2 regions of the Microbacterium limosum genome follow, and region 1 is predicted to be linked to the other one. Evidence: riboswitches for the same ligand, from Rfam matches in the RefSeq annotation. Region 1 holds a riboswitch; the other holds the start of a gene.

Region 1 (18,715 bases):
CTTCGCCTGGTAGGCGAGCGTCGGGACCATCCCCTCGCGCGTCGCGGCGAAGAAGCCCCGCAGCGAGTCCGCCTCGTCGCGGGGCTGCTCGTCGGCCCGGATGACGCCGGGATTCGAGCCGCGCCCGAGCTGCAGGTGCACTCGCTCGAAGCCGAAGCCCGCGACGATGTCGGCGGTCGCGGGGCCCGTCGCGACGACGACCCGATGCCCGCGATCCCGCCACGCCGTGGCGATCGTCGCGAGGGGCAGCAGGTGGGAGGCGTAGTCGGGGCTGATGAGCAGCAGCGTCACGACGCCGCCTCCACGACGGCGCGCAGTTCCGCCTCCTCGCGGGCCACCCCGGCATAGACCTCGTCGAGCGCCGCCGCCATGCGCTGGATCGTGAACCGGTCGCGCACCATCCCCCGCGACCGCTCCGGGCGGACATCGTCCGACTCGCCCGCCGCGTCGAGCGCCGCCACCAGGGCGGCCGCGAGGGCCTGCTCGTCCCATGTCCGGGTGAGCGTTCCCGTCGTGCCGTCCTCGACGTACGTGGCCGGACCGCCGCCCGCGGGGGCGACGACATACAACCCCGTGGCCATCGCCTCGAGCAGGGCGATGCCGAACTCCTCCTTGATGCTCGCGCAGGCGTAGACGCCGCTCGGCGCGATCACGCCCTCGAGCCCGAACCGGGCGGCGGCCAGCCACCGCGCGGTGATGTCGTTGGGCCGGTGCCCCGCCAGCACGAGGCCCGCGCGGGCGCGCTCGGCGGCCGGGACGATCGCCTCGATCGCATCGAGCTGCTCGCGCTCGTCGAGCGACGGCTCGCGCAGGTCGCCGCCGACGATCAGGAGGTTCGCGCGGGCCTGGGCACCGCTGTCGACCCAGGCCCGCACGAGGGGGGCCATGCCCTTCACGCGGTGCAGCCGCCCGACGCTGACGACGAGCGGAAGGCCCCGGCGCTCGGGGGCGAGGGCCGCGACGAGGTCGCGCAGCGCGTCGATCGCGGGCACCGCAGCCTCGCCCCGCGCCGCGGCCTCGGCATCCCCGAGCGCGGCGTCGATGGTCTGCAGGTCGACCCCCTCGGGGGACGATCGAGTGCCGCTCGGCGTGCGCCGAGAGGTCGATACCCACGAGCCGGCGCATGTCCTCGTCGAGGCGGCGCGCGCTCGAGGCGGCGGGGATCGCGCTCTCCCCCGAGCTGGTGCGCCCGACCGAGCACTGGGACCGGGCCACGGGGGCCGCCACCACGCGACGCCTGATCGACGACGGCGTGGCGTTCGACGCCGTGTTCGCCCTCAACGACACCCTCGGCCTGGGTGCGCTCCGGGCACTCGGCGAGGCCGGCATCCGCGTTCCCGACGATGTGGCGCTCATCGGCTTCGACAACATCGACGAGGCCCGCTATTCGGTGCCGTCCATGTCGAGCATCGACACGGGCCGCGATCGGATCGCCGAGATGGCGGTCGACCTGCTGCTCGAGCGCATCCACGAGAAGGGCGAACGGCGGCCGCCGCGCACCCTCACGCCCGATTTCCGCGTCGTCGGACGCGAATCGACGGGATTCGCCGGCGGGGGATGAGCCTCAGCGCGACGGCAGGCCGCGCCGCTCGAGGGAGGCGCGCATGCCGTCGCGCCCCCGCAGGCTCGCCCCGCTGCGGATGCGCCCCACGATCGTCTCGATCCAGCCGCGCGCCGCACCCTGTCCGCAGTAGTACTCCCGGACGGCGTGATCGTACGCGCCGATCGTCTCGTCGGGCGACGCCCGATAGGTCTCCCGGTGCCGCACGACGGATTGCGGGAGCCGCGGCTTGATGCCCGCCCGGTCGCGCGGGTCGGGGTGGCCGAGCGCCATCCCCATGACGGGGAACGCGCCCCGCGGCAGCTCGAGAAGGTCGGAGATCGCCTCGGGCGCGTTGCGCACCGCTCCCACGTACACGGCGCCGAGACCCAGCGACTCCGCCGCGACCGTGGCGTTCTGCGCGGCGAGGGCCGCGTCGATGACGCCGACGAGCGTGCTCTCCATGTAGTCCACGCCGTCCGCGGGCTCGCCGCGATGCGATGCGACGGCACGGTGGCGCGCCCAGTCCGCCACGAAGACGAGGAAGACGGGGGCCTCGCGGATGAACGCCTGATCGCCCGCCAGGCGCGAGAGGGCGTCCTTGCGCGCGGCATCCCTCACCTCGACGACCGACCAGGCCTGCATGTTCGAGCTCGTCGCCGCGGACTGCGCGGCGGCGACGATCGCCGTCATCGTCTCGTCGTCGATCCCCTCCTCCGTGAACGAACGCACGGAGCGGTGCCGCAGCAGGAGGGGGATCACCTCGTTCCCCGTCGCCGTCGTGGCGGGCGCCGCGCCGCCGTATCGCAGATCGAGCAGTTCTGAGGTCATCAGAACAGGGTGCCACGCTCCGGTCGCAGCGGGGCGGGGCTCACCAGTTGCCGGGGGCGTAGTCCTTGAGGAAGACCCCGAAGAGATCCTCGCCCGCCTCGCCCCGCACGATCGGGTCGTACACGCGCGCCGCGCCGTCGACGAGATCCAGCGGGGCGTGGAACCCCTCCTCCGCCAGCCGCACCTTCGTCGGGTGCGGGCGCTCATCGGTGATCCAGCCGGTGTCGACGCTCGTCATGAGGATGCCGTCGGTCTCGAACATCTCGCGCGCGCTCGTGCGCGTGAGCATGTTCACCGCGGCCTTCGCCATGTTCGTGTGCGGATGCCCCGGGCCCTTGTAGCCCCGCCCGAAGACGCCCTCCATCGCACTGACGTTCACGATGTACGTGCGCGGCGCGGGGCTCGCGGCGAGCGAGGGACGCAGCTTCGACACGAGCAGGAACGGTGCCGTCGTGTTCGCCAGCTGCACCTCGAGCATCTCGAGCGGGTCGACCTGATCCACGCGCTGCGTCCAGGAGTTGATGTGGTCGAGATCGGGCAGCAGCCCGCCCGCATCGATCGCCGTGCCCGCCGCGAGCCGCTCGAGCGAGCTCGATCCGGCGCTCATCGCCTGCTCGGTCAGCTCCTCCGCGCGGGCCGCCGCGGCCGCCAGGATCGGGTGGGCGCCCACCGAACGCTCGAGCGCCTGCGGGTGCCGGTCGTTCGTGTGCCCGAACGTCACCAGCTCGGGCAGCGGACCCTCCGGCAGCGGCGCGAGCTCGGCATCCACGAGCGGCTGGTACGCCCCCGGCGAGCGCCGGACGGTCTGCGTGGCGTTGTTGATCAGGATGTCGAGCGTGCCGGCCGCGGCGACGTCGTCGGCCAGGCCGATGACCTGCGCAGGATCCCGCAGGTCGATCCCCACGATCTTCAGCCGGTCGATCCACTCGGGGGCGTCGGGCAGGCTGCTGAAGCGGCGCACCGCGTCCCGCGGGAAGCGGGTCGTGATCGTCGTGTGGGCCCCGTCGCGCAGGAGGCGCAGCGCGATGTACATGCCGATCTTCGCGCGACCGCCGGTGAGCAGCGCGCGACGCCCGGTGAGATCGGTGCGGGCGTTGCGCTTGGCGTGGCTCATCGCCGCGCAGTCGGGACACAGCTGGTGGTAGAACGCGTCGACGAGCGTGTACGGCTGCTTGCAGATGTAGCAGCCGCGCGCCTTGAGCAGCGTGCCCGCCGTCGGCGCCGTCGTGGACGTACTGATCGGGATGCCGCGGGTCTCGTCGTCGATGCGGTCGGGCGCCCCCGTCGCGGTCGCGGCGACCACTGCCCGGTCGGCGGTCGCGATCGCCTCGCGGATCTCGCGCCGGCGCACCTTCTTCACGGCCTTGAACATCGCGGCGGTCGCGCGACGCACGGCGACGTAGTCGGGGTGGGCCTGGTCGACAGAGGCCATGCCCCCGAGCACCTTCAGGGTGATCGCGAGCTCGTCGGGGTCGATGCCGCTCGGCGGTTGCCCGACCTCGCCGCTTCGCGGCTGTCCGACCTCGCCGCTTCGCGGCTGTCCGGCGGCGCCGGTCGGCGGCGGTCCGGCGGCGCCGCTTCGCGGCGTGTCGGCGGTCACGGAAGTCTCGTCGGGCACACACGATTCTACGTCGCCGCCCCGCGGCATCCCGCCCCGCCTCTCCCGCGAACGGTCGCGACATGCCGCGCGCCTGCACCCCGCGCGGCTCGTCGCGACCGTTCGCGCGGGGGTGTCGACCGGCCCGCGCCTGTTAGCGTGCCCGGGTGAGCACCGCGCAGCCCGAGCCCCGCCGCATCCGCGTGTCGGCGGCCGTCATCCGAGACGACGCCGGCCGGCTGCTCGTGGTGCGCAAGGGGGGCACGACCGCGTTCATGCAGCCCGGCGGCAAGCCCGAACCGGGCGAGACCCCGTCCGAGACCCTCAGCCGTGAGCTCGAGGAGGAGCTCGGCGTGCGGGTCGACGCCGCAGACCTGCGCCCCCTCGGACGGTTCACGGCTGCCGCCGCCAACGAGCCGGGCTTCCTCGTCGTCGCCGACGTGTTCGAGGCGTCGCTCGGCTCTCAGCGCCCGCGGGTCGGGGCCGAGATCGCGGAGCTGCGCTGGATCGGCGCGGTCGACGCCGGCGGGGTGGATGTCGCGCCCCTCGCCCGCGAGTACTTCCTGCCCGGCCCCGACACGGCGTCCCGGGCGCGAGAAGCACGTCGTTGACGGTGGCATGCGCGGGCCGCGAAGCGCCGATCGCCCGTCTCGAAGAACCGCATCCCCGCGATTCCATCGACCGTGGCGTGATGCATCCTCGCGGCGATCACCTCGCGGCCGCGGGCGGTCAGCCCAGGTTGACGAACACGAGATAGGACACCCAGTACGCGGCGGTGCCCGCGCCCGCCATCACGAGGGCGAGCACAATCACCCGCCGCGCCGTCCACTTCTTCCGATCCGATTGCGCCTGCTGCTCGCTCACTCGCCGTCTCCTCCCACTTCGAGCCCGCACATGTCGGTTGGGCTCCTGGCGTTCCGTCGTGACACTATCGACGGAAGCGGGAGCGGATGCTGCCAGTGGCACAAGACGGCCAGGAGACGTGCGTGGATTTCGAATCGACAGCGAACGTGAGCTGGCTCGACGTGCTCGCAGCGGCTCTGCGGGAACGGCCGACCACCCCCGCCGACCTCGCGGCCGTGCTCGGCGTCGCCGCCGCAGAACTTCACGGCCCGCTCGAGCAGCTGGCCGAGATGCGGCTGCTGAACGTCATCGGCGATGAGCTCGTCTACCGACGCCCGGACTTCGCGGCGGCGGACGCCCTCCAGCACACCCTGGACGAGGGGGTGCGATCGCTGCAGGAGTCGGTGCAGCGCTCGAAGGAGCTCATCGCCGACCTGCCCGAGCTTCTCAGCAGTTGGACGAACGGCAGAGAATCGCCCTCCCTGCCCCTGGACGTCATCGAAGGGCCGTGGGCGCTGGCGGACATGTGGCGGCTGCAGTCCTCGCGCAACGCGCCGCGATCGGCGGACCTCTGCATCCCCGCGACGGGCGTGCTGCGGGCGGCGGGCCTGGAGTACGCCGAGACCTTCTGGGCGGCACGGGCCGGCGACGAGCACCGGGTCCGCGTCATCCTGTCAGATGAAGATGCCCGGGCGCCCGAGAACCAGTGGCACATCGACAACGAGCTCGCCACCGGCACGCTCATCCGCGTGCATCCGCGCCCGCCGAGCTTCTTCTGGATCATCGACGACGACATCGTCGCCCTCCCCCAGATCTGGGGCGATCCCGACCCGACCACCGTCGTCGGCGCACGCACGAGCGCCCTCGCCACCGTGCTGCACTGGGCGTTCGAGTCGCTCTGGACGCAGTCGCGCCCCGTCCGCACCGACGAGCACGCCTGGGACCCGATGCTGCGACTCCTCAGCCGCGGCATGACCGTGGAGGCCGCCGCGCAGACACTCGGGCTCAGTCCACGCACCGGCCGGCGCCGCATCGACGAGGCCATGCGCTACTTCGGCGCCTCCAGCCAGTTCACGCTGGGAGCGGCGTGGACCGCCCGGAACGACCCGGACACCGGGTCCCGCGCGTAGCCGACGTTCGCAACCCCGACGCCGCAGCGGCCGCTCGCGCTCGGCTCCACCGTGATCGTCTGATCTTCCACCGAAGCACTTGACCGATTAAGATTCAACGCTGAATCGCGCAGAACGCCCGCGCATCGGCGACATCGCACGCGAGGCGGGCCTATCGACGGCGGCCGTGTCGTATGCCCTCAACAATCGCCCCGGGGTCTCCACGCAGACCCGGGGCCGGATCCTCGCGGTGGCGGCCCGCCTCGGCTGGTCCCCGCACGACGCGGCGCGGCGGCTGTCGTCGACGCGCACCGAGACGATCGGCCTGGTGATCGGGCGTTCGGCCGAGGTCGTGGCGACCGAGCCGTTCTTCGGCTCCTTCACCGCGGGGGTGAGCGAAGTGCTGTCGGGCGAGGGCCACTCCCTCACGCTGCAGGTCGTGCCCGATGTCGACACCGAGATGTCGACGCTCGAGAAATGGTGGGCCCGGAGGGCGGTGGACGGCGTCCTGCTCCTGGACCCGCGGACCGACGATCCCAGGATCCGCCTCGTCGAGGAGCTGGGACTGCCCACGGTGGTCGCGGGCGGCCCCGTCGACAGCGCCTCGGTCACGTCCGTGTGGACCGACGACGACACGGGCATGCGGGATGCCGTGGCCCACTTGGCCTCGCTCGGCCACCGGCACTTCGCCCGGATCACGGAGCCCGCGACGCTCCTGCACAGCCACAACCGCACCGCGGCGATGCTCGCGGCCCTCCGCGACGCCGGCCTGCCGGACCCGACGATCCTCGAGCTCGGAGCGACACCGGGCTCCGCGGCATCCCTCACCCACCGGCTGCTCGATCAGCGGGTGCGACCGACCGTCATCCTGTGCGACAACGACCTCGTCGGGATCACCGTCCTGTCCACGCTCGTGGATCGGGGACTCGAGGTGCCGCGGGACATCTCCCTCATGGTGTGGGACGATTCGCTGCTCTGCCAGAGGATGAGTCCCAGCCTCTCCGCGATGCGGCGGGATGTCCTGAGCTACGGCGCGCAGTCAGCCCGCGCGCTGCTCGACATCCTCCGCGGAGCGCCCCCCTCCACCGAACTGCACAGCATCCCCGACTTCATCGCACGCGCCAGCACCGGACCCGTATGAGGATGCCGGGGCGATGGCGACGGCGAAGAACGCATGCTCGTGATCGGAGGAGACGCGGAACGCCTCGCGCATGGCGACGCGCGTCGCCTCCCGCGCTCCCGCCGCGGCTCGCGTGACGATGTCGATCGCGCGGCGGGTCGAGGCCTCGAAGGCGTCGTCGGCGTAGGTGTCGAGCCAGGACCGGTACGGATGCTCGGCATGTGAGAGCGGATGCAGCCGGGCTCCGACGTCCTGGTAGAGCCAGAAGCACGGCAGCAGCGCGGCGATCAGCACCGCATAGTCCCCTCGGCCGGCGCACGCGAGCAGATGGTTCAGATAGGCCGTCGTGGTCTCGCTGGGTCGAACGTCCTCGAGTGTGCCGGGCGCAAGCTGGCTCTCGTGCAGTTGCAGCTCTGCCGCGATCGCCGACTGCGCCGCTCCGGCCCAGAACGCCTGCTCTTCGGGTGTCGGGGCGAGACGGCTGGCTTCGGCGAGCGCTCGGGAGTAGTCGCGCAGGTAGAGTGCGTCCTGCCCCAGGTACCTGAGGAACGCCTGCCGGTCGAGGGTGCCGTCCCCCAGGCCCCGGACGAACGGCAGCTCGTCGATGCGTCGCCGGATCTCGCGGGTGCTCTCCCACCATTCGGCCTCGACCTCGGCCGGGGTGGGGTCGGTGGCGACGCCGCCGCGCTCCCAGAGCCCCGCGAAGTGGCTGACCGGACCGTGTCCGGCACCGACCTCCAGCTCGGCGCCATGACGGATGCTCTCGGCCAGCCACCGCTTGGACTCCCGGAGGGCTCCGCTCCAGTCCCGCGAGCGCGCAAAACGGGTGGCCAGGGCGGAGGACAGCGAGCATCCCGTGCCGTGCGTGTTCGTCGTGTCGATGCGGATGCCGGGGAATTCGACGACCTCGACCGTGTCACCGTTCGCGTCGACGAGCGCGTCGGGCAGTGCTGCTCCGGCGAGGTGCCCGCCCTTCGCGAGGACGCGCACGCCGTATCGCGCGGAGACGCGGCTCGCCTGAGCCACGACCGCCGCCCAGTCCGTCGCGGCGGGCTCGTCGGCGAGGATGGCCAGTTCGGGGACGTTCGGAGTGAGCAGATCGGCGCGGGAGACCAGAGCGCGCAGCGTGTGCTCGGCCTCCTCGTCGAGGAGGCGGTCGCCGCTGGTGGCGACCATCACCGGGTCGATCACGACGACCGGCGGGAGCGTGCGATCGAGCCAATCCCCCACGGTCTGGATGACCTCCGCGTTGGCGAGCATCCCGATCTTGACCGCGTCGATCGTCACGTCGTCCGAGACGGCGTCCAGCTGCTCGGCGAGGAACGCCACCGGCGGCACGTGCACGGAGCGGACGCCGAGCGTGTTCTGGGCGACGAGGGCGGTGACGACCGCCATGCCGTACCCGCCGTTGGCGGCGATGCTCTTCAGGTCCGCCTGGATGCCGGCGCCGCCGGTCGGGTCGGTTCCCGCGATGCTCAGCACCCGCGGCATCCGCCGGGGCGCCGTCACGATGCCGCTCCCCAGGCCGCGCGCAGCTCGCGGGCGGCGGTCGCGGGATCGGGGGCGGAGCAGATCGCCGAGACGACGGCGGCTCCGGCGGCGCCCGCCGACCGCATCTCGGGCAGATCGGCGCTCGTGACCCCGCCGATGCCGACCGCGGGCAGGGGGCTCGCCGCGACGAGCCGGGCGAATCGGCCCAGGCCGAGGGGTTCGGGCGCATCCTTCTTCGTCGTCGTCGCGTGCACGGCTCCGATGCCGACGTAGTCGACCCGGGCGGGCCCCGCCGCCGCGAGACGGAGCTGCTCCGGCGTGGATGCGCTCAGCCCGAGCACGGCCTCCGCGCCGATCAGCTCGCGCACCGCATGCGCGGGGAGGTCGGACTGGCCGACGTGCACGCCCTCGACGCGGGCCCCGGCGGCACGAGCGGCGAGGAACACGTCGACCCGGTCGTTGACCAGCAGCGCGACCCCGGCGGGGAGCGCATCGGAGATCCGCAGCACGGTGTCCAGGAACTCCCGGACGGAAGCGTCCTTGTCCCGCACCTGAACCGCCGTCACACCGCCCTCCGCGGCTGCGCGCACGAGCTCGACGAGATCGTGGCCGGCCGCCTCGGCGAGGCGCGAGTCGGTCACGAGATAGAGCGACAGGTCGATGCTCACGTCAACGCCGCCCTGCTGCGCAGGGCGTCGCCGTCGACCGTGGCGAGAGCGTCGAGGAACGCCGCCTGGAAGCTCCCCGGCCCCGCGGCGCGTGCGGCGGCGAGCTCCGCGGCGACCGTGTACACGGTGATCGCGGCGACGGTGGTCGCGAACCGGTCGTCGTCGACCGCAGCGAACGCCGCCATCACCGCGCCCAGCGCACACCCACCGCCGGTGATCTTCGTCAGCAGCGCGTCGCCGTTGGCGATCCGCACGAGGTCGCGCCCATCGGTGACGACGTCCACCGGCCCGGAGATCGCGACCACTCCCCCGGTGCGCTCCGCCAGCGACCGCGCCGACGACACGGCGGCATCCACCCCGTCGGAGGCGTCCACACCGCGCCCGCCCGCTCCGGAGCCGGTCACGGCGATGATCTCGGAGGCGTTCCCGCGCACCACGGTCGGGCGCAGATCTCGCAGGGTGTGGCCGAGCGGCGTGCGCACCGGCAGCGAGCCGACCGCGACCGGGTCGAGCACCCACGGCGTGCCGGCCGCATTGGCGGCGGTGACCGCCTCGAGCATCGCCTCCCGCTGCTCGAGCGTCGGCGTGCCGAGATTGACGAGGAGTCCGGAGGCGACTCCCGCGAACGGGCCCGCCTCCCCCCGGATGTCGACCATCGCCGCCGACGCGCCGAGCGCGAGGAGGGCGTTGGCTGTGACGTTGACCACCACGCTGTTGGTGATGCACTGCACGAGCGGCACGTGTGCGCGCACCCCGTCCAGGGCGGAGCAGGTGAAATCGAGCAGGTTTCCTGGCGTGCGCGTCATGCGCGACATCCCTTCGCTAGTACGAACTAGATCAGGTTCGACGGGTGTGATCTCAGCCCCGCGGGGCACCCCGTGTCACGTGGTTACCTCTCACGCTACCCGCAATCCGCAACAGGGCGGGAGCGCCGAGCTCATGCCGTGGCGCGCCCTGCGGCGGTCGCGTCGGGCACTTCGGTGAGGCGTCCGGTCTTGACGTCGTAGATGTAGCCGTAGACCGCGATGCGCGCAGGGACCAAGGGGTGCGCCTTGATGCGCGTGACGTCCTCGGTCACACTGGCCGCCTGATCCGAGATCGTCAGCCAGTCGATGTACTTCGCCTCGGACGAGCCCGGTCCCTCACCGACGTCGTAGAACCCCTTCTCACCGAGCACAGCCGTCTCGAGGCTGCTGGCCAGAAGCCCGCGCATGACCTCGTCGGTGAAGAACTCCATGCCGCAGTCGGTGTGATGGATGACGAACCACTCGCGCGTGCCGAGAAGCTTGTACGAGATCACGAGCGATCGGATCGCGTCGTCGGAAGCACGCCCCCCGGCGTTGCGGATGACGTGCGCGTCGCCCTCGCTGAGGCCGGCGAACTTCGCAGGGTCGAGCCTCGCGTCCATGCACGTCAGGATTGCGAAACCCCGCGCAGGCGGCAGGGCGAGCTCGCCTTTGTCTCCGAAAGCGTCGGCGTAGCGGCCGTTCGCTTCGAGCACTTCAGACAGCACGGTCATGGCAACTCCTCGGGATAGACGACCCGCGGCGGGCGCGCGCGGTGTTATCAGGCTAGATCCGTGCGCGAGAGGGGCAACAGTGTGACAGCAAGTGACGACGCGCTCCCACGCGACACCACGATCGAAGAGTCCGCGCCCGGACGCTCCCGCCGTGGACCGGCGGCAGCGCCGCAGAAGAAGGCCCCAGAGCTGGACAAGAACGGCGGAGACAATGGCGGAGACGAATGGCGGAGACGGAGGTGAGACGGAGGGATGTGAAATCGCGCCGACGGCAACCGAGACGGGTCGAAACCGCATGATTCCGCGGTTTCTGACGTGGCGGACATCCTCCTCGATCAGGTGAGCCGGGTTCGATTCGTGGCAGAAACGTGGCGGGTATTCGGCGCGAGATCAGGTGGCTGCACCGCCCTTCTGTCGCGCGATCTGGAGACTACGCGGATGCAGCTTCGACCATCATCTCGACGGCCTCGATCATGCCGTATCGATCTCGCAAGGTGTCGAGAATCTCCTCGACGGTGAGCGCTGCACCGTAGCGGCCGGAACGAATCGCGATCTCCTGCACCGCGGCGAGCGCATGCCTTGGGTTGAGCGCGACAGTGTTCTTCGCGAAATCCCTGGCGCTGAGCACCTGAATGCCCGGCGAATCTTGCCTGGAGGGAAGTCCTTCAGGTTCTCGGTGACGATCGCTCCGGCTCCCGCGATGACGGCCGCGGCGACCACATGCTCGTCGTCCGGATCGGGAACCCCGAACGTGCCCTCGAGCGGCTCCCAGCCTTCGGCCTCCGCGTCGGCGAACTCTCGCCGCATCGCGGCGAGTCGCCGTGAACACGCCCCCATCCTGTCAGCCTGCGAGGTCAGAGTCGGGCAGCCCGCCTCGCCGCGACCGCCTTCCGCGCCGCCTTGAGGTGCTCGAGCGTCTGCTCGATGTTGTCTTCGCCGACGGAGTCGCGTGTGGCGGCGAGGATGTCGTACTGCCGCTCCCGCCGGCGCTCCCGATAGTCGAGCAGATCCGCGAGGAGTATGCGTCGGTGCGTTCCCGCCTTCTCGAACGGGATCTCGCCCTCGTCGAGGAGCTTCACGATGGTCGGGCGGCTCACGTTCAGGAGATCCGCTGCCTGCTGGGTGGTGAGCCGTGTTGTCTGGGGTACAACTGACACGGCCAGCCCGCTCTGCATTGCGTCCACGATCTTGCGGAGTGCGAGGTAGACCTCTTCCGGAAGCTCGACCTGGTCACCTGGACGCGCCCCGGCAAGGAAGTACCTTGGTTCGGGAAGAGCCCGGCCGGCGGCCTCATGGGCGGCGAGGAAGTCAAGCACCGGGGCAAGCTCGACTCCACTGCTGGGAAGGTACGTCTCTTCAACAACTGCAGCGCGAGACACAGAAATCACCCCAATACACGTAAACGCAGGAGATTGCGTTTGTTGCGATTACGGTACCACGCGTCACCGACAGGTCGATAGGCGCGTGCTGGGGCAACGATCAGATGCGTCGTCAACACACCCCGAGCCGCGCGAGCGCGAAGCTCCACGGAATGCGCTCCTGCTCGAGGCGTATGTTGCCCTCCGCGCTCATCGCCTGGAGAGTCGCGCGCTCATCAGGCGTGAGCAGCTCGAACACGCCGACGTTGGGATCGGGATCGATCCCCCACAGATCACGGTGATCGAACAGAGTATCCATATCCATCAATGCCGACGTTGCGTCCACTCCCTTGGATCGAAGTCGGTTGAGTATGGCGAATCCGTGCGAATCGAGATCGCCCCAGTAGGTGACCGTCTGCGCCCACGGGAGGCGGGCGACGAGATCGACGCGGTGACCGCCACCATGCACTGCTACGGCTCGGGGCACATCGGGCATCGCGAGCAGGGTGGCGAGGTTCTCGAATACGAACACGCGCTCGGGTCGGATCGTGCTCGCCGCAAGGTCGTCGACGGGCGCCGACAGATCGGTGAGCCCCTGGAACGAGAGCGACGGATCGAGAGCACGGATCCGTATGAGCGGTGACGGCTCGCGAAGGCCCAGTTCGGGCGCTCCGGTTCCCGCCCGATGCAACGCTTCCACGAGTCCGCGGCGAGATTCGATCCATTTGGTGTGGATGCCGCGGATCGGCAGTTCCCGCACCAGGCGGCCCGATTCCGGGTTTTCGCGCAACCAGGCCAGCACATGGACGAGCCTGTGGAAATCGGCGCCATCGAGATCGGCGATCGCGCGGCCATGGGCGCGGAGCACGCCGCCGACATCGGAGCCTGCCAGGCCCCGCAACTCGTCAAGTCGCGCCACCAGAAGTCGCCAAGCATCCGCCTCGCCCGCCGCTCGAGCGATCGAATCCGTACCGCGCAGCACCGCGCGTACGGGGACTTCCTGCGACCCGATGCGTGACCAATGGCGGACGACCCACTCGAGCTCGATACCCGAATCCTCGCTCACACCGCGCCAGGCGTCGACCCACTGTCGAACCCGATCGAGATCGTCCAGCGCCTCCCGCTCCGTTGGCGGGCGTAACGGAACGTCGAGCACCACATCGGTCTGCTGCTCGGCGGCCCAGGTGCGTGCATCGCGGTCGAAGAGTTTCTTCGCCCGCGCGCGCAGGTCAGATGGTGTGACAAGCCTGGTCACGCGCGCGACTCCGCGTGCGGCGGGGTGGCGACCTCAGTCTCATCGACCGAGAACACCACGTTCGCCAGCCGTGAGGCGTCGCGGTCGGGGTTCGATACCGACGTGATCGCGCCCACGTACGGCTCGAGCGTCTGCAGCAGCTTCTGCGGTGTCGCGAGGACCATGTGGAATCCGAACTCGCGGAACACCTCCATCGCGTTGCGCGTGTATCGGCTGTCCGCCTTGTCGAACGCCTCATCGAGCACGATCGACCCGAACCTCGGAACCTCGTCCTCTTCTTCAGTCAGCTGGTACCGCAGCGCTGCCGCGAGGCAGAAGATGACGAGCTTCTGCCGCTGACCACCCGACAAGCCCTCTGCGGAGTCATACACCCGCACAACCCGGCCGGCGACGTCCTTCTCCCGCGCGAGGAAGCTCACGTGAAGCCTCGTGTCGAGCACCCGGTTGCGCCAGTCGATGTCGACGCGGTCCTTGGATCCGAGTCGACCGATTACGCGCTGCAGCACGGCGAATCGTTGCTCGGCACCGGCGGCCGACTCGTCGGCCCAGTTGCCTTCAACGATGCGGCGGAGGTCCGTGAGGAACTCGTCGACCTCCTGGGCCCGCGTCGTCTTCACATCGATCTCGAGGAAGCGGTCCGCTCCCTCGAACGGGGACCGCCCCAGAGATGCGTTGACGGGGAGGATTCGCTCACGGATGAGACCCGGGGCGTCGCGGAGATCGCTGAGCAAGTGTGCGACGACGTCCTGCGATCGTTCCCGCAACAGCTTGCGGAACTCGGACTCCTTCTCGGGCAGGCCGCGGGCGATGATGCCTTCGCGCAGTTCCCGGTAGCCGTAGCGGTCACGGATGTCAGCAGTCAACTCTGCAGATGCAGCGGGCCACCCGAGCCGAAACTCGGCGGCGCGCCCGGCGAAGCTGGCCTCAGCATCCGCTGCGCGGCCGGCCGCGGCGTCCTTCTCCTTCGAGAGTGCCGACTGCACCTTTCGCGCGACTTCGTCCACCGTCTCCAGGTTCACGGAGCGTCGCTCGGCTCGGAACCGGCCTTCGAGGGCGTCGGCGATCCGCTCCTCGACCGGTGCATATGGGGTGGCCTCGAGTTCGGCGACCTGCGCCGCGATGCTCTCGACGTGATTGCGGGCGACAGCGTGGGCTCCGAGCGACCGTGCGTGTTTCTCGTTCGCCTCGTCCAGTCGCCGGGTCGCTCGCTCCGCGGCCCCCTGTGCTTCGCGGAGCGTCCCCGACTCGCTGGTGAGCACCCGGAGATCGTCGCGCTGGGCCGAGGTGACCGCCATCGCGGATGCGAGGTCCACTTGGTCCCAGCTGAACGTCGATACGCGTGTGAAGACGTCGCGCCGACTGACAGCGTCCTGACGAAACGAGTCGGCCTCGGCGTCGCGGGCGGATGCTTCCTCCATCGCCGCCATCGCTTCCCGACGACGCTCAAGCAATGCCTCGAGCCGCGCGTGGGTGTCGCCGCCCAGCACCCATCGAGTGGCATCACCGACCTCGTGACGATCGTCCTTCTCATACCTGCGTGAGTTGCGCTTTACCAGGCCACCGATCGTGACGCCACGCTCGACGTCATCAAGCTCGTCGGGGTGCGAAACGCAGGCGTAGTCGAACTCGGAGGCGATGCGCTTGCGGACGTAGGACGCGAAGGGCCCATCGCTCACCGCGAGGCGATGAACGAGTGAGCGGGCATCCTTGGGGCGACGCGGTTCATCGACGGTGTGCGGGACCGCTTCGACGACGAGCCGGACACCGAGTGTTCGCGAGTCGGCTGCCCGACGTGCGGCGACAAGATGTTCGTCCCGCACGAGGAGCGTCGACGCAAACGGAGCGAGCACTCGCTCTGCCGCGCCGCGCCAAGCGGAGTGCTGCTCGGCGACCGAGATCAGCTCGCCGGCAAAGGGGAATGTCGATGCCGGCACACCGACAGCGTCCGCAAGGAATCGTCGTGCGCTCAGAAGCTTCTCGTCGAGGTTGCTCCGGTGGTCTCTCAGCGCCTGAATCTGCCTGGTGACTTCGTCCAGCGCCTTACGCGCCTGACTCGCGGCGTCACGCACCTCATACGACACAGCGGGTATGTCGCGCGCAACCTCGGTGACGGCCGCGGCAAGGAGCTCCGCAAACTGCTCGGGGTCTTCGGGCATGGGTGCGCCGATGCGCATCAGCTCTGCGGTCAGCTGAGCTCGATACTGCCTAGTGATGTCCTCGGAACGCTGCGCACTGTCGATCCGCTCCTGCAGAAGCTCTACGCGCGCGCCGCCCTCGTCCCGGACCCGCGCCTTCGCGGTTTCCAGCGCCTCGCCTGCCAACCGCTGCTCCCGCACGGCGTCGCTCAGCTCGCTCTCGGCGCGCGCCAGCACGGCGCGCGCCGGGCCTGCGGCATCCTTCGCGAGCCGAAGCTTGAGTCCCGCAGTGAAGGGCTCGACGGCGTCGTGCAGATCAGAGATCGCCGCCATCTCGGCTCCGGCCAGGTCGAACAAGGTGATCGCCTCGTCGACCTTGCGGAGCGCATCAGCCTGCTTCCTCAGGTCGACCACGTGCTTGTGCGCGGCATCGAGCTCCGTGAACTGCTCAACGGCGGTCTCGGCCCGCGCGAAGGTTCCCGGCTGGTCGAGCATGAACCCGCGGAACAGCGCGTCGAGGGTGCCGAGGTTCTTCGCTGATTGTGTCTTGTGAAGAAGCTGAAGCGTCGCATCTCCACGGAAGCCGAACTGACGGATGACGCGCTCATGAAAGCGTCCGTGTCTCCCGCCGGTGGTGATCAACGCGTCGGGGAAGGCCTTCGACATGCGGCGCGCGTCGATTCCGCCTTCGACGTGCGGCTTCACGTCGAGAAGCTTCACGTAACCGCGGGTGAAGATCCGCGCGTCCTTCAACGCGCTCGGTTCGGTGCGCGTGCCGGGTGCGTGGAACACCCGCAGCAGGACGACCGGTTCGTCGCGGAGATTCTCGTAGCGCAGCAGGACACCGCTCCAGGTTGCCTTCGAGCGCAGGTACGTCGTGGTGGCCCGATCGGCGGTCTCGTCTGCTTCCTTGCTCCATGCCCCACGCACGTAGCTCATCAGCGTCCGATCGCTCTGCCGGGAAGCGCCGTCCTGAGCTGCCGCGTTGAGGCGTAGCCACTTGTCGGGGGTGATGACTGCGGCAATCGCGTCGAGGAGCGACGACTTGCCTGATCCCGATGCGCCGGTGAAAAGGTGACCGGCACGCGCGAGGTCCACGGCGACGTGGCCAGCGAACGTACCCCAGTTGACGAGTTCGATCTGGGCGAGGCGCCACTGGCCGGGCCTGGTCGGATCGACTTCCGGCTCGTCGGTGGGAAAGCTCAGCATCGTCATTCTGTCTCGTCCTCGGCATCCGTCGACGGGGCAACGGATTCTCCTCCGCCCTCTCGGGCGATCCGGTGGTACTCCGATGTGATCGCGCGGATCTGGTCGGCGTCGACGAGCAGTCGGAGCACGGGCGAGATCTCGGCACGGTCATCGCCAACGGCGTACAGCACGCGGAGCTTGTTCTGCATCTTGTTCCACGACGAGTTGACGCGGCTCGCGAAGTCCTTCTCATCGCGGTCCGGGGTGCGGAACACGGCGAGCTGCTCGAACACCTCGGTCTGCCCGACGATCACCCGACCACGACCCTCCTCGCTCAGCAGCGTCTGGCGAAGGACGAGCAGCATTGCGGTGTCGAGGAACGTCAAGGCTTCAGATCGCACTGCCTTCGGGGCTTCGTCGGATGGAGCGTTGCGGACGAAGGCGAACTCGTTGTCGCGATCGATGACCAGTTCGAGGAACAGGTCGGCGAGCCGGGAGCGGATGACAGCCTCGTCGGTCAGCAGCACCGCCCACAGCTGTGCCTCGCGCGCGCCGGAAAGGTATGGGCCGCGCACCAGACGCAGCAAGACCCGCCGCGTGCGATCGGGGAGTTCGCCGGCGTCGCCACGCCAGAGGCCAGTGTGCTCGTCGGAAACGGCATCCGCAGTCTGTTCGGTCATGTCACCGCTCCAGTGAATCGGTGCGCGGCGACGATCGCGGCACGCGGAACTCCGTCGGCGCCCTGCCAAGCGAGTACCTCGGGCTCATCGTCAACGGTGCCCTGCTCGGCAGCAATCGAGAGAAGTCCGATCACGCTGCCGGCCCCCTGCGTTGCGGGGTATCGAGCAAGGACATCTGCGACGGTGCACGATGGCACCTCGGCGAGCAGGTCGTTGACGTTCCGGGTGAGCTCGTCGAAGTCGATCTCGGTCTCGCGAGCAATCGCCCGCAGCTCCTCGATGCTCGCGAGGGATGCCGTCTGCGTGACGACTTCTTCGGTGGCGGCGAATTCGGCGGGATCGTGAAGGTCGATTGCCCCGACGCTTGACAGCGCGACAGCAGAGAGATCCAGCGTGAGAGATGTCGGATACCAAGGGCGCGTATGCGCGGCGGCTTCCACCCCCGCGTGCTGAGCCTCCCGCAGAAGAGTTCTCAGCACCCGGTCGCGCTGGTAGTCCTGCGACTGTACGTAGCGGCGGAGCGCCCGGGCGAAAAGGGTGATGACATCGTGGATCTCGGCGCTTCGTCCCTTGAGCGTGGTGAGGAAGGAGCGCAGTGCTCGGCGCTCATCCGAGGTGAGGTCGCGAGCGAATCCGCGGTCGAGGATGCGGCGGATGTCGGCCTCGAACGCGACCCCGAGTGCAGGGTCGAGCACGAGCTGAGAGAAGGCGGCGAAACTGCGGCCGGCATCGGAGTCGGAGATGTGGTCGATGCCGCGGAAGACTTCGTCGACGACCGATGCTTGAGAGACATCGGACTCGACGATCTTCGCCCTCAGGGACGCATTCAACGTCTCGAACTCGGCCCGAACCCGAGCGAAGTCGTCCGGCACGTCCGCCGCCTGCGCCAACACATCGCGAGCGCGCTCGAGCGCCCGGTCCTCGTCGATCGCGGTCTCGTCACCCGAACGCAGGCTCTCGATCCGCCGCCCGATCGACTCGATCTCTTCCTCGAGCAGTGCGATGCGCGCTGACACATCAGGATCGGTGTCGATCGCGAGGCGACGGACCTGCGCCGCAAGACTCGCAAGCCGAGACTCGGTCACACGCGAACGCGGGGCGGCACGCCCCTGCAAGAAGCGGATCCCGGCGATCGCATCCGGGGAAAGCTCGAGCGTCTCACCCCGCGCTTCCGATGACGGCCGACGCACCAGAAAACCGGCCGATCGCCACTCCCCGCAGTACCCCTTCGCTGTCAGCGGCAAGACCAGCCCCTGCGCACGGAGCCGCTCGAGGTCGGCATCGATCCGTTCGTACAGCTCCTCAGCGTCGACGCGGCGCTCGTCTCCACCCAGATGGGTGCCGAGAAGACCGGCGACCACGGGTGCACTGTCGGCTCGAA
Region 2 (12,761 bases), 1.2 Mb from region 1:
TGTTCGACGTATCGATGCCGCCGATGGCGAACCACGGCCGCCGCGTGCCGATGCCCGCCGCGTGCCGATGCCCGCCGCGTAGCGGACGAGCCCGGTCCCGACCGCAGCGCGGCCGGGCTTGGTCGGTGTCGCCCAGACGGGCCCGACGCAGAAGTAGTCGAGGTCGTCCGCGGCGGCGGCGGCGTCGATCTGCTCGGGGGTGTGGGTGGACTTGCCCAGGATCGTCCGCGGTCCGACGACCGTCCGGGCGAGCCGCTCGGGAAGGTCCTTCTGACCGAGGTGCAGGACGGGGGCGCCGGTGACGCGCGCGACGTCGGCGCGGTCGTTCACCGACCAGAGCGCGTCGTGACGGGCCGCGGCGTCGGCGAGGATGCGCAGGAAGTCGAGCTGCTCGCCGCCCTCCAAGGACTTGTCGCGCAACTGGATGATGTCGACGCCGCCCGCGAACGCCGCATCCACGAAATCGGCGAAGTCGCCCTGACGAGCTCGCGCGTCGGTGCAGAGATAGAGGCGTGCAGCGGCGATGGACATCGGCTCACCCTATCGGCGGATCCGGCCCGCCGCGGCCGGCCCACCGCCGAGGTGATCGTTGTCGGCGGCGGGGTCATCGGATTGAGCATCGCCTGGCGCGCGGCGCAGACCGGACGCTCCGTGCTGCTGATCGACCCCGCCCCCGCCCAGGGTGCGACGTTCGCGGCGGCGGGCATGCTCGCGCCGGTGAGCGAGTACTCCTACCAGGAGGACGCGCTCCTTCCGGCGATGCGGGAGTCCGCCGCACGCTACCCCGAGTTCATCCGCGAGTTGGAACTCGTCGAAGGGGCGGCAGGCTACCTCCGCACGGAGACGCTGCTGGTGGGTGTCGATCAGGGGGACCGTCAGGCCCTGGCCGATCTCCACGCCGCGCACCGTCGTGCTCAGCTCGACGTCGAGCCGCTGACGACGCGCGATGCGCGCGCTCGCGAACCGCTGCTCGGACCGCGGGTGAGCAGCGTCTACCGCGTGGCGGGCGACCACCAGGTCGACCCGCGGATGCTCGCGGCCAGCCTGCTCGACCGGCTCCAGAGGGAGGACGGGGAAGGGCGTCAGGTGGGTATCGCGCGTGAGCAGGCGGTAGCGCTGCTGCATCGTGACCGGGCGGACGACGACTCACCTGTCATCGGCGTCCGGCTCTCGGATGGGACGGAGGTCGTCGGGGCGGAGGTCGTGCTCGCCAACGGTGCTGGAGCGAGCGTCGTCGACGGGGTTCCGGGGAGTCTCGACCTGCCGCTGCGACCCGTGTACGGCGACATCCTCAGGCTCCGGGTGCCCGACCGGCTCCGGCCGCTGCTTCACAGCACGGTACGCGCCCTCGTCCACGGCGAGAGCGTCTACCTGGTACCCCGCGCCGACGGCACCCTCGTCGTCGGTGCGACGCAGCGCGAGGACGGAGTGGATGCGGTGTCCGCGGGGGCCGTTCACCGGCTCCTTCGGGATGCACAGCAGGTGGTGCCGGCGGTGGGGGAGCTGTCGCTGATCGAGGCGACGGCCAGGGCGCGACAGGGCACGCCGGACAATGCACCCCTCCTGGGGCGCGTTCTGGGCCGAGGCGGCGCCGCCGTGGCCGGACTGACCGTGGCGACGGGTTTCTTCCGCCACGGGGTCCTTCTCGCGCCGCTCGCGGCGGATATCGTCCTGGGTCTCATCGACGGCCACCCCGATCACCGCTGGGACGCGTTCCGTCCCGATCGATTCACCACTCAGGCCGATCAAACGGCAGAAGGGACCCACCGATGACAACGATCACCGTCAACGGCCAACCTCGTCACACGTCCGCTCCGCAGTCGGTCGCAGACGTGGTGGAAGGGATCCTCGGCGTTCGGATCGGGGCGGACGGAGCCCTCCCCGCCGGCACGACTCTGGGCATCGCCGTAGCCGTCAACTCCGTCGTCGTCCCTCGCGCACGGTGGGCGCACGAGCGTCTCGCCGAGGGCGACGCGGTCGAGATCGTCAGCGCCACGCAGGGAGGCTGAGGTGGCCACCGACACTCTGCACATCGACGGCGTCGCTCTCGGCTCACGATTGATCATGGGGACCGGCGGCGCACCCAGCCACGCCGGTGTCGGTGAGGCGCTGCGGGCCTCGGGCACGGAACTCACCACCGTCTCGATGCGCCGGCACGAGCCGTCGACGACCGGCTCTCTCTTCCGGCTGCTGAGCGACGAGGGCATCCGCCTGCTTCCCAACACGGCAGGATGCCTCACCGCACGGGAGGCGGTGCTCACCGCAGAACTGGCACGCGAGGCGCTGTCGACCAACTGGATCAAGCTCGAGGTGATTGCGGACGAGGACACCCTCCTTCCCGACGGAGCCGAGCTCGCCCAGGCCACAGAGGAGCTCGTCGCACGGGGCTTCGTCGTCTTCGCGTACACCAACGACGACCCGGCACTCGCCCTGCGGCTCGAAGAGCTCGGCGCCGCCGCGGTCATGCCCCTGGGTGCCCCTATCGGCACGGGACTCGGCATCCTCAATCCGCACAACATCTCTCTCATCGTCGAACGCGCCAGCGTTCCGATCGTGCTGGATGCAGGGATCGGCACGGCATCCGACGCAGCCCTCGCCATGGAGCTCGGCTGCGACGCCGTACTGCTGGCCACAGCGGTCACGCGCGCGCAAAATCCGGTCGGCATGGCGACGGCCTTCCGCCACGCCGTGATCGCCGGTCGACTCGCCCGCCTGTCGGGCCGGATCCCGCGGCGCACCGCGGCCCGAGCCTCCTCGGCCATGGAAGGACGGCCCGACCTATGACACCGACACCGCACGGCGCCTCGCTGCCGCCGCTCGTCGCGCCGGCTCCGGGACTGGAGCCCGAGGAGATCGACAGGTACTCCCGCCACATCCTGCTCCCCGAGATCGGGGTCGCGGGGCAGCGGCGGCTGAAGAACGCGCGTGTGCTGGTCATCGGCGGCGGCGGGCTCGGTTCCCCGATCCTCCTCTACCTCGCCGCTGCCGGGGTCGGCACGCTGGGGGTCGCGGACGACGACGTCGTGGAGGCGAGCAACCTCCAGCGTCAGATCGTGCACGGCGTCGATGACATCGGCCGCCTCAAGATCGACTCCGCACGCGACGCCGTCACCGCGGTCAACCCGCGGGTGAAGGTGCGCACCCACCCGCTGCGACTGTCGAGGGAGTCCGCTACGGGACTGTTCGAGGAATACGACGTCGTCGTCGACGGGACGGACAACTTCGCTACCCGCTACCTCGTCTCGGATGCCGCGACGGTGACCGGGAAGCCGTGCGTGTGGGGGTCGATCCTTCGATTTCAGTGCCAGGTCAGTGTGTTCTGGAGCACTCACGGCCCGACGTACCGCGACCTCTACCCGGACGCACCTCCCCGCGAGTCCGCCCCCTCGTGCGGCGAAGCAGGCGTGTTCGGTGTTCTCTGCGGCGTGGCAGGCTCGCTGATGGCCGCCGAGGCGATCAAGCTCATCACCGGCACGGGGCGAACCCTGCTCGGGCGACTCGCCACCTTCGACCTCGCGGACGCCACGTGGCGGGAGTTCATGGTCGTACCCGACCCCGACCCCGACCGCGGTGCGGGAGCGGTAACCGGCGACCGGTTTCCGGGGGACTCGTGCAGTGATCAGGATCCGGGGAACGCACTCATCGACGTCGAAACGCTGAGCAATGCGCTGGGAGAGCGCTCGTCGGGTGGGGCGCCGTTCGAACTTCTCGACGTCCGAGAGGCCGACGAATACTCCCGAGAACACATCTCGGGCGCTCGCTCCGCGCCACTCAGTCGGCTGAGAGCCGACGGGCCCGGCTTCGTCGCGCTTCCCGACGATCGTCCGATCATCGTCTACTGCAAGGCGGGACCGCGTGCGCGTGCCGCCGCGGCACTTCTCCTGGCCGCCGGGCACCCGGATGTGCGTGTCCTCGACGGGGGATTCGACCGATGGGCCCTCCAGTCGCACTGACGACCTCGACCTGAACGCCTCCCAGCGATGGGGATGTCGACCATCGCGGGGAGGCGCCGATGGCGAGGCGGGCGTTCGCGGTGACGTCGGTGACGACGGCGTTCGTCGGTCACCGCACCAGGGGATCTTTGGCGGCTCTTCGCAGTTGAGGGTGTAGTCGAGGGTCGGCGGCTGGTTCGTGGATAGACGTCGAGGTCTTCCAGGATGGAAGTTCTCACACTGCCCATCTGCCGGAAGACCTCGACTTGCACCACCCTACGTTCGCGACCCCTGACCTGACCACGTTCTGCCGTCTCGATGAGCTCGGCCTCGAAGCCATCGGCCAGTTGATCGAGCCCGACCGGGCGGTACTCGAGTGCCGCGTCGTTGACGATGACCCGTGGTGTCGGAAGTGCGGCGCCGAGGGCGTGCCGCGCGACACCGTGACGCGTCCGCTCGCGCACGAGCCGTTCAGTCACCGGCCCACGACGCTGCTGGTGCGGGTGCGCCGCTACCGGTGCGGCCACTGCCGCCGCACCTGGCGGCAGGACACGACGAACGCGGCGGCGCCGCGGGCGAAGATCTCCCGCGGCGGGGTCGGGTGGGCGCTGAAGGCGATCGTGGTCGACCACCTCACCGTCTCCCGCGCCGCGGCAGGCCTGGGTGTGTCGTGGCACACCGCGAACACCGCGATCCTCGCCGAGGGCAAGCGGCGGCTGATCGACGATCCGGCCAGGTTCGACGGCGTCACCACGATCGGCGTCGACGAGCACGTCTGGCGTCACACCCGGTTCGGTGACAAGTACGTGACCGTGATCATCGACCTCACGCCCGCCCGCAACAAGACAGGTCCCGCACGGCTGCTGGACATGGTCGAGGGTCGGTCGAAGGCGGTGTTCAAGCAGTGGCTCGCCGCCCGGCCCAAGGAGTGGTCGAAGCAGATCGAAGTGGTCGCGATGGATGGGTTCAGTGGGTTCAAGACCGCCGCGTCCGAGGAACTCCCCGACGCGGTCCCGGTGATGGATCCGTTCCATGTCGTCCGGCTCGCCGGTGACGCCCTGGACCGGACCCGGCAGAGGGTTCAGCAGGACACTCTCGGGCACCGCGGTCACGCCGGGGACCCGCTCTACGGGGTCCGCCGCACCCTCCACACCGGCGTGAGCTTCCTCACCGAGAAGCAGACCGCACGGCTGGACGCGGTGTTCGCGGTCGAGGAGCACGTCGAGGTCGAAGCGACCTGGGGCATCTACCAGCGCATCGTCGCCGCCTACCGCGAACCCGACAAGAAGAAGGCGAAGGAGATGATGCGGTCGGTGATCGATTCCGTCAGCAGCGGCGTCCCCGCGATGCTGGCCGAGATTCGCCGGCTCGGTCGGACGTTGAAGCAGCGCGCCGCGGACGTCCTCGCGTTCTTCGACCTGCCCGGCACGAGCAACGGTCCGACAGAGGCGATCAACGGCCGACTCGAGCATCTCCGCGGCTCCGCGCTCGGCTTCCGCAACCTCGCGAACTACACAGCCAGGAGCCTGCTCGAGGCCGGAGGTTTCAGACCCTCGCTACACCCTTGATTCCGAAGAGCCTCTTTGGCGCGAGGGCGCTCCAGCATCCCGCCGATGTACTCGGCGAAGACGCGGGCGGTCACGGCCGGCTGGCCTGCTCGCGCACGGAGGGCAGTTCCAGATACACCGTCCCACCGGAGTCCCGGAAAGCCGCGGACTTCTCCCGCATGCCGACGATCCGCTCCTGCTCGGACATGTCGCCGAACCGGTCGCGGATGTCCTGGGAGATGCGCATCGAGCAGAACTTGGGCCCGCACATCGAGCAGAAGTGCGCCGTCTTCGCCGGTTCCGCCGGCAGCGTCTCGTCATGGAACTGCTCCGCCGTGACGGGGTCCAGGGCGAGGGCGAACTGATCCCGCCAGCGGAACTCGAAGCGCGCCTTCGACAGGGCGTCGTCGCGCTCGTTCGCGCCGGGGTGGCCCTTGGCGAGGTCTGCGGCGTGCGCCGCGATCTTGTACGTGATCACCCCCGTCTTGACATCGTCCTTGTTGGGCAGACCCAGGTGCTCTTTGGGCGTCACGTAGCAGAGCATCGCTGTGCCGTATCGGGCGATCTCGGTCGCCCCGATCGCCGACGTGATGTGGTCGTAACCGGGCGCGACATCCGTTACCAGAGGCCCGAGAGTGTAGAACGGTGCACCGTCGCAGAGTTCCTGCTGCCGCTCCACGTTCTCCCGCACCAGGTGGAGTGGGACATGCCCCGGCCCCTCGACCATGACCTGCACGTCGTATGCCCACGCCCGCTTCGTCAGCTCGGCGAGAGTGTCGAGCTCGGCGAATTGCGCGGCGTCGTTCGCGTCGGCCGTCGACCCCGGCCGCAGTCCATCGCCGAGGGAGAATGCGACGTCGTACTGAGCGAAGATCTCGCACAGTTCGTCGAAGTGCGTGTACAGGAAGTTCTCCCGATGATGCGCCAGGCACCACCCGGCCATGATCGACCCGCCGCGCGAGACGATGCCGGTAACTCGATCAGCGGTGAGCGGCACGTAGCGCAGCAGCACGCCGGCGTGGATCGTCATGTAATCCACACCCTGCTCGCATTGCTCGATCACCGTGTCGCGGAAGATCTCCCACGTGAGCCTGCTCGCGTCGCCGTCCACCTTCTCGAGGGCCTGGTAGATCGGCACGGTGCCGATGGGCACCGGCGAGTTGCGGATGATCCACTCCCGCGTGGTGTGTATGTCGTCGCCGGTGGACAGGTCCATGACCGTGTCGGCGCCCCACCGCGTCGCCCACTGAAGCTTGTCCACCTCTTCGGCGATCGAGCTGGTCACCGCGGAGTTGCCGATGTTCGCATTGATCTTCACCAGGAACGCCTTCCCGATGATCATGGGCTCGGATTCGGGATGATTGATGTTGTTCGGGATGATGGCCCGGCCCGCGGCGAGCTCAGAGCGCACCAGCTCCACATCGCAGTTCTCCCGCAGCGCGACGAAGCGCATCTCGGGGGTGACGATCCCGGCGCGGGCATAGTGCATCTGGGTGACCGTTCTCCCCGGCAGAGCGCGGCGGGGGCGACGCTTCGCGCCCTGCCACTCCGCCGACGCAACCCCGCGGCGTAGCGCCGCCCGTCCGTCGTCGTGCAGATTGCGCTCTCGACCGTCGTATGCCTCGGTGTCGCCGCGCGCCTCGATCCACGAGGTTCGCACGGGCTGCAGCCCCTGCAGCGGGTCGCTGCCGGGCCCGGCAGTGCGGTACACCGTCAGCGGTGGATTGGGGACGGCACCGGGGGAGTCCTCGAGCGCGATCATCGTGACGGGTACACGGATGCCGTGCTCCTCGTCATGCAGATAGGCGAGCGAGTGCGATGAATCGGTCATCAGAAGTCCTACTTCCTTCGCCGGCATTACCCGGACAGGTTCGAACGGTCGCGGGCCGCGTCAGCCCGATCTCAGCCCCTGCGAAGGGCTCCCGTGTGGATGATGACCACCTTATCGGACCGCGCGAACGCGAGCACCCCGGCGGGACGCAAGGAGCGTGGGGCGGATGAGGCCGGCGAACAGCCGCACGATTCCGAATCAGACGGTCAGCGTCGCGCGCAGCCGGGCGCCGCCGAGGTCACCGCCCGGTGACAGCGTGATCCGGCCCTCCGCCAACGGGAGGTTCTGCCGAAGGCGGGCGAGTCCGGACGATTCGAAGGCCGCGGGGGGCGCGTCGCCGTTGTTGTCGACCGTCACCGTGACCTCTCGTCCCTCGGCCGAGACCGCACTGCGAGCTCGCTCGCCCCGCCGTGCTTGAGCGCGAGCGCCGCGGACAGGGTGCGGATCTCCCCGTCGCGCAAGCGCGCCAGGTCCTGCACGATCGCGCCGACCTCGTCCGCCTCCCGCTCTCCGAGGCGCGGCAGAACGGACCCGAGCCGGGCCTCGAGGACGATGAAGGCGCTCTGGACGCTGCCGTGGAGGGTGTGGGCGAGGTCATCGTCGGGGGAGAGCCGTCGGTGGGCGCCACCCTGACGGCGGCGATCTCCGGGCACGCCGATCCGGTCGCCGACTCCTACTCGTATCAGTGGATGGCCGACGGCGAGGAGATTCCGGGCGAGACGAGCTCGGTATTCGACGTACCGTCGGAACTGGTGGGCGCAGAGGTCACGGTGCGCGTCACCGCCGTTCGTGCCGGATATGACAGTGCGAGCGGCGTGGGCACGGCGGGCGGTGCCTCGCACATCTCCCCCGGCGAGTACCGCACACCGTCTGCGGTGCGGATCGCGGGCGAGGCGGCGGTGGGTGCGGGTCTCTCCGCCGAGGTGACTCAGGAGGCGACGCCTCTTCCGGCGAGCTACGCCTATCAGTGGTACGCCGACGGCGCGCCGATCGACGGAGCCGTCTCGGAGTCCTACCGACCGGTGTCGTGCTCGGGACGTTCGCGACCACGGTGCAGGTGTCGGTCACGGGGCAGCCGCTCGTCGGCGAGACCCTGTCGGCCACGATCCTGCGGGGGCCCGCTCCGGGACCCGATTTGTACGAGTATCAGTGGCTCGCGGACGGCGAGAAGCTCGCCGGTGCGACGGGTGCGTCTCTCACGCTCACCGACCATTTGCTCGGCAAGCGGCTGTCGGTTTGGTGTCCGGCGCGGGGCTGATCCTGGCGCGGCACCGTCGGACGCAGCCGGAGTCCGCGGCGAAGTGACCCCTTCCCGCCCGTGCGCCGGCACGGGCGGGAATAATGGGGCGCGATGGATGACGGGGTTCGCAGCGAGCGCGAGGAGCTCGCCGAGCTGCGCGCCCGCGCCTACGGACCGGATGCCGATATCCTCGACGACCCGGCGGCGCAGGAGCGGCTCTCCCGACTGGAGGCGGCCCTCCGCGCCGCCGACACAGGGGCGGGCGGTGGACGCGTCGACGCGTCGACGCCCGCAAGCGACGCCGGCGCGGCATCCGCCCCGGAGAGCGGGCGATCGGACGGCGAGCCCATCGAGGACACCCGGGACGACGCCGGCTCGACCGTCGAGGAGCCGGAGCCGGAGCCGGAGCCGGCGTCCCCGGCCCCGGCGAAGCGCGGGCTGATCGACCGGATCGGCGGGCGCGTCGTCGTCGCGGCGGTCGTGACGCTTGCGATCGTGGTGGTCGGCGGCGCGGTTCTGCCCTCGCTCACGGGGCTCGGTTCCACCGCCGTCCTCCGCCCGGCGGGCGAGCCGTCGGCCGCGGTGGTGGACCAGTTGAACACGAACCCGCGTGACTTCTACGCCATCGACCCCGCCTCTGTGCGTTCGCACGAGACGTTCGGCGGGTTGGAGATTCTCTCGGCGCGCACGGCGGACGGCGCGGGCCGATGCCTCGCCGTCGCATCCGAGCGTCAGCTGTGGGCCCTGCAGTGCGCGCCGCCCGGACTGGACGTCATCCTCGACATCCCGATCTTCCCCGGCATCCGACTGCCCGACGAGTTCCCCGATCTCCCGGAGCGCAGCATCGTTCGACTGAGGCTCGCCGGCGACGTCGTGGAGGTGACGGTCGCCCCGGCATCCGGCGACGGGACGGACGCCGCCGCGTAATCGCGACGAAGGCCCCCGTCCGGTGCGTCCGTCCGACCACCACTCCGCAACGCCGCGGTGTCCGGCCGCGCCGCGGTGCGCGGCGTCTATTCATCGATCTTGGTTTGCGTCGTTGTTTTCTGTTGGACTGTGTTGTACCGTGTGGGCAACCACGAAGCCGCAGAGAAGAGGTCGGTGTGTACGCGACGGAGCGCCACGAGGCGATCGAGCGCCAGCTCTCGCAGGACGGGCGGGTCTCCGTCGTCTCCCTCGCGCGCTCGTTCGGGGTCACCACCGAGACCATCCGTCGTGACCTCGACGCGATGGAGCGATCCGGGTCGCTCCGACGGGTGCACGGAGGAGCAGTCTCCGCGGAGCGCGGCAGCACGAACGAGACCGCCGTGACCGACCGCGATCAGGTGCGCGGCGCGGAGAAGCTGCAGATCGCCCGCCGCGCGCTGGATGCGATCGCCGACGGGTTCCGCGGTTCGGTGTACATCGACGCGGGGACGACGACGGCAGCCCTCGCCCGGGAACTCGGCGCCCACCTGCGGGAGCGTGGGGCGCGGGCCGAGGTCGTGACGCATTCGGTGCCGGTCGCGTTCGAACTCGGAGCGCGCAGCGACGTGCCCGTGACGATCATCGGCGGGCGGGTGCGCGGGCTCACGGCCGCCGCCGTGGGTTCGCAGACCGTGCGCGCGATCGAACAGCTCCGGCCCGACGTCGCCATCCTCGGCACCAACGGGCTCTCCGCCGAATTCGGCCTCAGCACGCCGGACCCCGACGAAGCGGCCGTCAAGCGGGCGATCGTGAGTGCGGCCCGCCGCGTCGTCGTGCTCGCCGACGCCAGCAAGATCGGGGACGAGTTCCTCGTGCGCTTCGCCGGGATCGACGAGGTCGACGTCATCGTGACGGACGCTCCAGTGCCGGTCTCCGTGGCGGATGCCGCCGCCGCCGCCGACGTGGAGGTGTGGACGGCATGATCGTCACCCTCACGGCCAACCCCGCCCTCGACCGCACGATCGCCCTCGAGGCGCCGCTCGTGCCCGGCGACGTGCAGCAGGCCCTGTCGGCGCGGGAGGATGCGGGGGGCAAGGGCATCAACGTCGCCCGTGCGGTCGCGTCGGCGGGAGTTCCCACGCTGGCGGTGCTTCCCCTGTCGGAGGACGACCCCTACGGGCCGATCCTGCGCGCGACGGGCCTGCCGACCCGGACTGTCGCCGTCCACGGTCATGTCCGCGCGAACATCGCGCTGACGGATGCCGCCGGCACGACGACGAAGATCAACCTTCCGGGCGTCGAGCTCGACCCCGGCGAACGACGCGCCCTCATCGCGGCGGTGGTGGAAGCGTCCCGCGACGGTTCCTGGACGGTGCTGGCCGGATCGCTTCCCCTCGGCCCCGGCGACGACTTCTACGTCGACGTCGCGCGCGCCATCCGCGGCGAGCTCGGCGACGCGGCCCCGAGGATCGCGGTCGACACGTCCGGACCGGCGCTGCGGGCGGTCGTGGACGCGGGCATCGCCGACCTCGTCAAGCCCAACGACGACGAGCTCGCGGAGCTCGCCGGCGTCACCCTCGAGGACGTCGGGGGTCGTCTCGCGGACATCGTCCGCATCGCCCGCTCGTTCGTTCCCTCCCGTGTCGCGGCCGCCCTGATCACGCTCGGGGGAGACGGTGCCGTGCTCGTCACGGCCGATGACGCGTTCCACGCGGCGCCCCCGCCCATCCGGGTCAGGAGCACCGTCGGCGCTGGCGACAGCTCGCTCGCCGGCTATCTGCTCGCCGACCTTGCCGATGCCACCCCAGCCGAACGCCTGCGTCACGCCGTCCGGTACGGCTCCGCAGCCGCCGCTCTGCCGGGCACCCAGATCCCCACCCCCCACGACCTGCCCGCCGGCGAGGTCGTACTCACCCCTCTCGCCCTTTCGGGCGTGTGAACACAGCAGGACCAGAGGAGGTCTTCCGTGTCTGACACCATCACCAGCGGGCTCGTCAGCCTTGACGAGCCGCTCGGCGCCGACAAGAGCGCCGTCATCCGCGCCCTCGCTCAGCGGGTCGTCGCGCAGGGTCGCGCGACCGACGCCGACGCGCTCTACGCCGACGCGTGGGCGCGCGAGCAGAAGGACGAGACAGGGCTTCCCGGCGGCATCGCGATCCCGCACGCGAAGAGCACCGCCGTCTCCCAGCCGTCCCTCGCGTTCGCGCGCCTGAAGCCCGGAGTCGACTTCGGCGCGGACGACGGCCCCGCCGACCTCGTCTTCCTGATCGCCGCCCCCGCCGATGCCGCCGAGGAGCACCTCGCCGTCCTCTCGAAGCTCGCCCGCAGCCTCATGGACGACGAGTTCACCGGCGCGCTGCGCGCCGCATCCTCGAAGGACGACGTCGTGCGGATCGTGCAGGAGGCGATCGGTGAGGGCTCCGCCGCCGCGCACTCGGCACCCCCCACCCCGCCGGCAGGGGAGTCCGACGCCGCTCCGACGCCCGCGGCATCCGGCCCGCGCCCGAAGATCGTCGCCGTGACGGCGTGCGCCACGGGCATCGCGCACACGTTCATGGCGGCCGACGCGCTGACGGCCGCAGCCGCCAAGAACGATGTCGACATCGTCGTTGAGCCTCAGGGCTCCAGCGGATACAAGGCGCTTCCCGCCGACGAGATCGCGGCGGCGGATGCCGTGATCTTCGCCGTCGACGTCGACGTGCGCGAGCCGCAGCGCTTCGCAGGGAAGCCCGTCGTGCGAGCGAGCGTCAAGCGCGGCATCGATCAGCCCGACCGGCTCATCGCGGAGGCCGTCGCCGCGGCGAAGGACCCGAAGGCCGAGCGGGTCCCCGGCGCGGCACAGGCCTCCTCGACCACCGCCGCACAGGAGTCCGTCGGCTCGCGCATCAAGCGCTGGCTGCTCACGGGCGTGTCGTACATGATTCCGTTCGTCGCCGGCGGCGGTCTGCTGATCGCGCTGGGGTTCCTCCTCGGCGGTTACGAGGTCACGGCAAACGCGGCGAACGTCATCATCCAGAACTCGCTGTGGGATCTTCCGACCGAGGGGATCACGTCGCCGCTCGGTCCGCTGGGGCAGTACCTCGGCTCCGTCGCGTTCATGATCGGCGCCACGTCGATGAATTTCCTCGTCCCCGTGCTTGCGGGCTTCATAGCCTTCGCGATCGCGGACCGGCCGGGCATCGCCCCCGGATTCGTCGCGGGCGCCGTCGCCGTGCTCATGAGCGCGGGCTTCATCGGCGGCCTCATCGGCGGCGTGCTCGCCGGCTTCATCGCCTGGTGGCTGGGCCGGCTGCCGGCGCCCCGCT

The links. Region 1 has a riboswitch for thiamine pyrophosphate ahead of thiM (hydroxyethylthiazole kinase). Riboswitches for the same ligand answer to the same signal wherever they lie in the genome.
Region 2: linked by a shared signal. The riboswitch ahead of thiC (phosphomethylpyrimidine synthase ThiC) and the one ahead of thiM (hydroxyethylthiazole kinase) in region 1 are both predicted to bind thiamine pyrophosphate.

The regions. Positions count from the first base shown of each region.
Region 1 is NZ_CP137080.1:323,232-341,946, reverse strand. Features, by position in the region: gene RYJ27_RS01665 (glycosyltransferase) at 1-291, opposite strand, end outside; gene RYJ27_RS01660 (glycosyltransferase) at 288-992, opposite strand; gene RYJ27_RS01655 (LacI family DNA-binding transcriptional regulator) at 1,073-1,561, shown strand; gene RYJ27_RS01650 (NADPH-dependent oxidoreductase) at 1,565-2,371, opposite strand; gene RYJ27_RS01645 (SDR family NAD(P)-dependent oxidoreductase) at 2,412-3,848, opposite strand; gene RYJ27_RS01640 (NUDIX hydrolase) at 4,136-4,579, shown strand; gene RYJ27_RS01635 (hypothetical protein) at 4,698-4,832, opposite strand; gene RYJ27_RS01630 (hypothetical protein) at 4,979-5,941, shown strand; gene RYJ27_RS01625 (LacI family DNA-binding transcriptional regulator) at 6,042-7,061, shown strand; gene RYJ27_RS01620 (bifunctional hydroxymethylpyrimidine kinase/phosphomethylpyrimidine kinase) at 6,960-8,549, opposite strand; gene thiE (thiamine phosphate synthase) at 8,546-9,199, opposite strand; gene thiM (hydroxyethylthiazole kinase) at 9,196-10,005, opposite strand; TPP riboswitch at 9,997-10,088, opposite strand; gene RYJ27_RS01605 (carbonic anhydrase) at 10,137-10,718, opposite strand; gene RYJ27_RS01600 (hypothetical protein) at 11,149-11,346, opposite strand; gene RYJ27_RS01595 (helix-turn-helix domain-containing protein) at 11,573-12,034, opposite strand; gene RYJ27_RS01590 (DUF3322 domain-containing protein) at 12,210-13,331, opposite strand; gene RYJ27_RS01585 (ATP-binding protein) at 13,328-16,681, opposite strand; gene RYJ27_RS01580 (DUF4194 domain-containing protein) at 16,678-17,334, opposite strand; gene RYJ27_RS01575 (DUF3375 domain-containing protein) at 17,331-18,715, opposite strand, start outside.
Region 2 is NZ_CP137080.1:1,509,198-1,521,958, reverse strand. Features, by position in the region: partial or broken gene thiE (thiamine phosphate synthase) at 1-531, opposite strand, end outside; gene thiO (glycine oxidase ThiO) at 583-1,773, shown strand; gene thiS (sulfur carrier protein ThiS) at 1,770-2,009, shown strand; gene RYJ27_RS07375 (thiazole synthase) at 2,065-2,784, shown strand; gene moeB (molybdopterin-synthase adenylyltransferase MoeB) at 2,781-3,953, shown strand; gene RYJ27_RS07365 (ISL3 family transposase) at 4,199-5,500, shown strand; gene thiC (phosphomethylpyrimidine synthase ThiC) at 5,571-7,310, opposite strand; TPP riboswitch at 7,306-7,415, opposite strand; gene RYJ27_RS07355 (hypothetical protein) at 7,509-7,667, opposite strand; gene RYJ27_RS07350 (hypothetical protein) at 7,664-7,963, opposite strand; gene RYJ27_RS07345 (hypothetical protein) at 8,338-8,568, shown strand; gene RYJ27_RS07340 (hypothetical protein) at 8,662-9,477, shown strand; gene RYJ27_RS07335 (DeoR/GlpR family DNA-binding transcription regulator) at 9,654-10,439, shown strand; gene RYJ27_RS07330 (1-phosphofructokinase family hexose kinase) at 10,436-11,395, shown strand; gene RYJ27_RS07325 (PTS fructose transporter subunit IIABC) at 11,423-12,761, shown strand, end outside.